Regions from separate parts of the Methylobacterium sp. CM6257 genome, predicted to be linked through region 1. Evidence: riboswitches for the same ligand, from Rfam matches in the RefSeq annotation. Region 1 holds a riboswitch; the other holds the start of a gene.
What was found. A riboswitch is a leader RNA that binds a small molecule or an ion and turns the genes downstream of it on or off. The one in region 1 is predicted to bind glycine.
Positions count from the first base shown of each region.

Region 2: another riboswitch for glycine. It lies ahead of gcvT (glycine cleavage system aminomethyltransferase GcvT); the one in region 1 lies ahead of ACYCO6_RS25380 (L,D-transpeptidase).

Region 1 covers NZ_CM137735.1:5,205,989-5,209,591, forward strand. Annotated here, with positions in the region: gene ACYCO6_RS25375 (trimeric intracellular cation channel family protein) at 1-489, opposite strand, end outside; gene ACYCO6_RS25380 (L,D-transpeptidase) at 518-1,252, opposite strand; glycine riboswitch at 1,576-1,665, opposite strand; gene ACYCO6_RS25385 (hypothetical protein) at 2,351-2,569, opposite strand; gene ACYCO6_RS25390 (hypothetical protein) at 2,569-3,015, opposite strand; gene ACYCO6_RS25395 (septal ring lytic transglycosylase RlpA family protein) at 3,553-3,603, opposite strand, start outside.
Region 2 covers NZ_CM137735.1:4,396,234-4,399,836, reverse strand. Annotated here, with positions in the region: gene gcvH (glycine cleavage system protein GcvH) at 1-65, opposite strand, end outside; gene gcvT (glycine cleavage system aminomethyltransferase GcvT) at 80-1,225, opposite strand; glycine riboswitch at 1,374-1,474, opposite strand; partial or broken gene ACYCO6_RS21460 (IS256 family transposase) at 1,624-2,822, opposite strand; gene ACYCO6_RS21455 (hypothetical protein) at 3,256-3,603, opposite strand, start outside.

The sequences.
Region 1 (3,603 bases):
CACGAAGGCCGCTGCGCCGGCCCCCGCGGCCGAGGCGTAGATCTCGCGACCGAGGATGACCGGGGGGTCACCGCCGAGGAGGTCCCGGAGCAGTCCCCCGAAGGTGGCCGTGACCACCCCCATGGCGATGGCCACGGAGGAGCTCGCCCCGGCGTGCAGGGCCTTCTCCGCCCCAGCCACCGCGAACAGCGCCAGTCCCAGTGCGTCGAGCCGCACCAGGTGCCGGTACCGGGATTGCGGGATGTGCGCGACGAAGAACACGGCGCACGAAACGAGCACGCAGGCGAGCAGGTACGCCGGCGTTTGTGTCCAGAAGACCGGCAGGCCGAGAAGGAGGTCCCGGAGCGTCCCACCCCCGACGCCCGTCACGGTGCCGAGGACGGCGAACCCCACGAAATCCATCTCCTTGCGGGCGGCCACGAGGGCGCCGGCGACCGCGAATACGGTCACGCCGAGCCAGTCCAGGGTCGCGGTCGCAGTCTCGAACATCAGCCTTCGTCCCGGCCACGTACGGCGGTCATTTGAAAAGAAGGACCTGGTTATCGGATCGGGGTTGGTCGTCCCATTCCTGCTGCACCATCACCTCCGGCATCGAGGATTTCACGACGACGGTCGTTCCGAGCGGGACCCGTCCGTAGAGGTCGTAGATGTCCTCGTTCAGAAGACGGATGCAGCCGGAGGAATCCGTTCCCCCCACTGTCCAGGGCTCGTTGGTGCCGTGGATGCGGTAGAGCGTGTCCTTGTCGCCCTGATAAAGGTACAGTGCGCGGCACCCGAGGGGGTTCTCAACGCCTGGCTCGACGTAGCGCGGGATGTTGGGCCGGCGCTTCAGCATGGCTTCCGTCGGGCGCCAGCCCGGCCACTTCGCCTTGCGCTTGACCACGGCGGTGCCCGACCAGGTGAACCCGGCTCTGCCCACCCCGATGCCGTAACGGATCGCCGTCCGGACCTCGCGCACAAGGTAGAGGAAACGCTCATGCGTATCGATGACGAGTGTACCTGCGCGCTCCGGGCCATCGTAGTCCACCAGTTGCTTCCGGAACTCCGGCGGGACGAGCGCGAGGTCGACCTTGAGGACGTTGAAGGGGTTGTCCGGGATCTCGCCGATGAACCAGGCATCGCGGTTCGACGTAGGATCGACGGGTGCGGGGGCTTTTGGCGGCTCGGGCTCGCTGTCCCAGAAGAAGGCCTGTGCGCGGCCCGGCGCGAGGACGGCGGCCGCCAGCAGGAGGCTTCGGCGTGTGGCCAACATCGGATGACTTCCAGCTTAGAGGATCGGGCGGACGTCCTGGCCCGCGCAGGACCGAGAGCGCCGCGCGGTCGATGCCGCGCGTGCGTCGTCGTTGCGGCCCATGGGATGAGCCGGTCGGTCGCGAAGAAGGAATTTGCGGTGAGCCCGTTGGCTTCCGGCAGGTCAGGCTATGGGGATGTCATCGCGCAGACCTCCGAGGTTGCTCCGCAGGCGCCATGCCTGCGAGCCCCCTCTGTCATCGGCCTGAGAGTATCGGCCCAACCTCGGGAGAGGTTGCGCCTTACACCATCGGCGGGAGCTGCCGCTCCGCTTTCCAGAGTGTTGAACGACGAGCGGTCTGGGTGCCTGAGAGTTTCCGGGGCGGTTGCTCCTTCGGCGGCCGGCTCAAGCCGGCTCTCTCCCGCGCGTCGATGACCTGTCGCTCCAACTAACACCAAACGGCGTAGCAAACCAGATAATTCGTTAGCTTACGATCTAAAATGTGCGTTGAGACACGCTGACGGCCCTGGACGACAGCCGTGAACGAACCGGATGCCTTTCTCGATAGCGTACCGTACGGCATCCTCGTCGGTCAGTTTGACGACGGCGGCGAGCGGCTTCGCTCTCGGCCAGGATTTTGGCGATCTCGCGCATGACGCGTTCCCAGAACTCCTTCGCGGAAGCGATCAAGTTGGTTCTCGACCTTGGCGGGACGGGCCTAGACGTAGACAGCCTTTCTCGGCGGTCTTGATGCTGCGTGGCGAGGGCGGCGTTCGCGGCCTGAGGCATCTTGAACATGCCGAGCATGTTCTTGCGGTCATGCCCTTCGTTGGCTGCCAGGGCCGCGGCGGCCTATCACTCGCGGGCAAGCGCTTGGGTGGCCTCGCGCTTGACCTGCCTCCTGCCAAGGGTCTGCAAGCACCAGAGGTCCCACCTGAGGCAATGTCGGCTTCAGAGATGGCGATGAAGGCCGTCGAACGACCGAGAAGGGCGCCAAGCTGAATGTCGGCTTTCAGGTGGCGGCACGATGACGGTTCCCCACCCTTCTCGGGCGTCACCGCGGCTAAGCTGATTGAGTTCAGACCCCAGCGTTCGCCGTGTCGGCGCCTCCTCCGCCGTCTATTCATCAGCCTCGTGCTCAGCCTGGAGGCGCTGCCGGCGGTCCTCCATGAGCGCGAGAGCGTGCCGGAACTCCGCGAGCAGCCCCTCGGCCTCGGCGGTGTCGTGCCCTTCGGCCTTCAGCCTCGCGACGAGACGGGCCTGATTGATGACGCGCTCCGTTCCCTCGGTGACGTGCCGGATCGCCAGTTCGAGATCAGTGGGCACTAGGGTGGTCATCACTGGTCCCCTCCGGAAAGCTCAAGCAGTGCGTCGTCAATCAGAGTATAACGCGATGCATGAGCTTCCGGTCGTCCAGACCGACCGCGGGAGCCGGAGAACGCGCCAGGACGTTCACGACCTGCTGACTGGCCCAGGTGCTCCTCGCCACAGGTGATGTGAAGCTGGCGGATGCCTCTGTCTACCGTCACCAGCCCCGGTTGGAGAAGCCGTTCACGGAAGCGGAGCTGGTGCGCAAACTGACCAAGCTCGTCAAGCCGCCCCGGCAGGCTCCATGAGCCGTCTTTGTGCGAATGGCCGATCGCAGCCAGCAGCGTCTGCTTCCGGGATATCGCCGCCGCCGGCTGAATGGCCGGGTTGGGCACAAAACGGCGCGTCTGCTTTTCGGAATTTGGCTCCTCACCGTAGTGACGGGCACCTACCTCACCGCTCTTATGCCGCGGCAAAGGCCAAGCTCAGAGTGCCTAGTTCCCCGATCAGGCGCCCTCCCCTATCGAAGCTTCGATGGCTTCTGACAGCCCTGCGGCTGAACGCGCCGAGCTGGAGAATGGCGATCACTGTGATCAGGGCTGCACCACACGAAGTACGGCAACCGCGCCCCTCTGCTCGCCCCGAATGATGACGATCGCCAGCGGGGAAAAACGGCTGTCAGCGGCCAAGTGGACAGGGAGCCGGGAAAGGCACACGGGGAACATGTCTCAATAGGTTCAACGCTCTACCTCAGCTTCCCAAGCTGAATGTCGTCGGTTCGATCCCGATCGCCCGCTCCAACTAACTCTCTGAATCTGCCGCGCTTTCTCGCCCCTCCCAAACGGCCGAGGTGTTCCCCATGTCCCCATGGAGGGTAAGCACACGTGCACCTGAGAGGAGGAGGCGCCGCTCTGATCAGGAGCTGATGCGACGCTGGCGGGCCACAGAGCCGCTGGTTCGAGTTGGATGCCGCGGCGCTGGAACGCGCTGCCGCCGGTGAGAACGCGCACGGGTTACACGCGTGCGAGGCTGACCTTGGCGAGGCCGGACATGCCGAGGGCACG
Region 2 (3,603 bases), 810 kb from region 1:
ATGCCGACCGTGGCGACGCCGTCCTCCAGCCGCAGCCACTCGTGATCCTCGGTAAATCTCAGCATGATGATCTCCCAGATCAGCCGCGTTTGTACCTGGCGGGGACGAAGGGAAGGGGTGCTACGGCCACCGGCAAGCGCTGGCCGCGCACCTCCGCGAAGACTCTGGTGCCGGGCTCGGTCAGCGCGGCAGGCAGGTAGCCCATCGCCACGGGCACGCCGAGGCTCGGGCCGAAGCCGCCCGAGGTGACGCGGCCGGCGGGGGCGGCAGCGCCGATCTCGGCGAAGAGGAGCGCCCCGGCGCGCACGGGCGCACGCCCCTCCGGGAGCAGGCCGACGCGGCGGCGCGCGGGTCCCTCGGCTATCTCGGCCAGGATGCGTGTATCGCCCGGGAAACCGCCAGCCCGGCTGCCGCCGCTACGCCGGGCGGGCGAGATCGCGAAGGTCAGAGCGGCCTCGACGGGGCTCGTGGTCGCGTCGATGTCGGTGCCGTGCAGGCAGAGGCCGGCCTCTAGGCGCAGGGAGTCGCGCGCGCCGAGGCCGATCGGCCGCACCGCGGGATCGGCGAGCAGCGCCTCCGCGACCGCTTCGGTCGCTGCGCGCGGCGTCGAGATCTCGAAGCCGTCCTCGCCCGTGTAGCCCGAACGGGTCACGAGGCAGGGTGCGCCCACGACCTCGATCCGGTGCGCGTCCATGAAACGCATGTCTTCGACCGCCGGGGCGAGCGCGGCGAGCACGGTTTCGGCAGCGGGACCCTGCAGGGCAAGGAGCCCCCGGCCCAAAACGTCGACGGCCACCTCGGAGGGCAGGCGCGCCCGCAGGTACGCGGCGTCCGCCCGCTTGTTGGCGGCGTTGACCACGAGAACGAGGCGATCGCCGAAATTGGCGATCATCAGGTCGTCGAGGCTGCCGCCGGCCGCGTCGGTGAAGAGCCCGTAGCACTGCCGGCCCGGCGCCAGCCCGACCACATCGGCCGGAACCATGGCTTCGAGAGAGCGTGCGGCCTCAGCCGGATCGTCAGAACTCAGGGCGATCTGGCCCATATGCGATATGTCGAACAGCCCGGCGGCGGCGCGCGTGTGCAGGTGCTCCTTCAGCACACCTCCCGGGTACTGGATGGGCATCGCGTAACCCGCGAACGACCCCATTCTCGCACCCAGGCGCAGGTGCAAATCATAGAGCGGCGTGCGTTCGAGGGGGGCGGTCTCGGCGACCGTTGCCGGCATCTGGACTCTCCGCGACGAGACCGCCGGACGCACCGCACGGGTGTGTCCGATTGCCCCCATCTGTCGCGCTTACCTGAGAGTTTCCCTCACGTCGCAGACGCGAGGTTTCTCCTTCGGTGGACACCGTGCGGTGCCTCTCTCCAGATCGTCCAACGATACGGTGATTGTGCCTGAGAGTTTCCGGGGGTGGTTGCTCCGTCGGCGCCATACCTGACTTGTGATCGGGCTGGGCTCTCCCGCATCGCCTTGAGGACGCGCTGAGATAAGCATATGGGGCCTCGCAGCACAACACGAAGCGATGAAGGCACCCGAATGGGTGTCTGGCACCTCGGGTCGTTTCCCCTGGCGTGGTGTAGCTTGCTGAGAGCCACCACGATCACCGGCTTGGGCCGGGAGGATCAGGCTGCCAGGGTGGGCAGGCTGACGAGGGGATCATCGCCGATCGGAGCGATGCTTTCCAGGGTGATGTAGCGCGAGCGCTGGACGGCCCACTCGTCGTTCTGTTCCAGCAGGATCGCGCCCACGAGGCGCGTGATGGCCGCCTCGTTGGGGAAGATGCCGACCACCTCGGTCCGGCGTTTGATCTCACCGTTCAGGCGTTCCAGCGGGTTCGTGGAGTGCAGCTTGACCCGATGCTGGATGGGGAAGCCCATGTAGGCCAGCACGTCCGGCTCGGCCTCGTCCATCAGCGCGGCGAGTTTGGGCACCTTGGGCCGGAGTTGATCGGCCACGCGCCGCCACTGGAGCCGGGCCGCCTCGGCGTCATCCTGGGCGAACGCCGTGGCGATGAAGGCGGAGACGACGCGCCGCCCGCTGCGCCCGGCATGGGCGAGCACGTTGCGCATGAAGTGGACACGGCAGCGCTGCCAGGTCGCGTTCATGATCTTGGCCACTGACGCCTTGATGCCCTCGTGCGCATCCGAGATGACCAGCTTCACGCCGCGCAGGCCCCGGCGCGCCAGCTTGCGGAGAAAGTCCGTCCAGAACGTCTCGGCTTCGGAGGGACCGACATCCATGCCCAGCACCTCACGCCGGCCGTCGCTGTTGACGCCCACCGCCACGATCACCGCCACCGAGACGATGCGTCCGTCCTGGCGCACCTTCACGTAGGTCGCATCGATCCAGAGGTAGGGCCACTCGCCCTCGAGCGGACGGTCGAGGAACGCGCCGACCCGCTCGTCGATCTCCTGGCAGAGCCGGCTGACTTGGCTCTTCGACACGCCCGTGCCACCCATGGCTTGGACCAAGTCGTCCACGGACCGGGTCGAGATACCCTGGATGTAGGCCTCCTGGATCACCGCCGTGAGCGCCTTTTCAGCCATCCGGCGCGGTTCCAAGAAAGCCGGGAAGTACGAGCCCTTACGCAGCTTGGGGATGCGCAGTTCGACTGTCCCAGCCCGCGTCTGCCAGTCCCGTCCCGGTAGCCGTTGCGCTGGACCAGCCGCTCGGCGCTCTTCTCGCCGTGGGCCGCGCCGGTCAGGCCGCCGACCTCCAACTCCATCAGGCGTTCGGCCGCAAAGCCGATCATCTCGCGCAGGAGATCTGTGTCGGCGCTCTTCTCCATCAGCCCACGCAGGGCCATCATCTCGTCGGTCATCGGGGGTCTCTCGGGTTTGAGGTTGGTGCCAGCAACCCGACCCTACCCGGCAACCGCCGATGACCACCCCGCGAGAGATCCCGCCTGCTACAGCGCTGGGAGGGGCGCGCAGGCGGGCTCTCCCGCTACCGGCGAGCTACACCACCACCCGGGACACGACCGCACCTCGCGAGACCCTCCCAGAAGCGAACGCCCAACTCAGGTCGTCCATTCGGTCTCGTCAAATCGCTCATGAACCGCTGTGCTTGATACCTTGCGCCGTCGTCTCGGCCGAGCCGGGCACGCTTCGTGCTGAGCTTTGACTCGAGATGAGCCGCCCAAGTTGATCGCTATGGGTAATATCCGCGCCTCATCCCATAAGGCCGTTCGTCTAAACCGACTGTCTGGCATGCAGACAGTCCACTGCGTTGTCCTGTAGAGGCCGTCTTTGTGGTCACCGCTTCGATGAGTTCTGCCCGGGCATTTGCACCTCACCCCGCCACTCTCCGGTGAAGTCCGCCTTCGAGGTGTAGGCAACCGAAAAGTTACCGTTGCCCTTCACACCGGCCAACTCACCGGTGCTGTTGGTGACTTGGTAAGTGCCTCGCGCAGTAACCCGCCCCTGAGGATCAGTGGTGGCCGTGCCTTTGTAGGCGCTTGATGTTGCACCGGAGGGCGTGGTGAACGTGATGGTGCCATGGACGGGTCCCTGCCCATTCTTGAGCGTCACCGTCTCGACCCACTGCACCTTGGCGCCATCGAGCGGCGTGCCGGGACCCGTATTCATTCCCGAGGCCGTCTG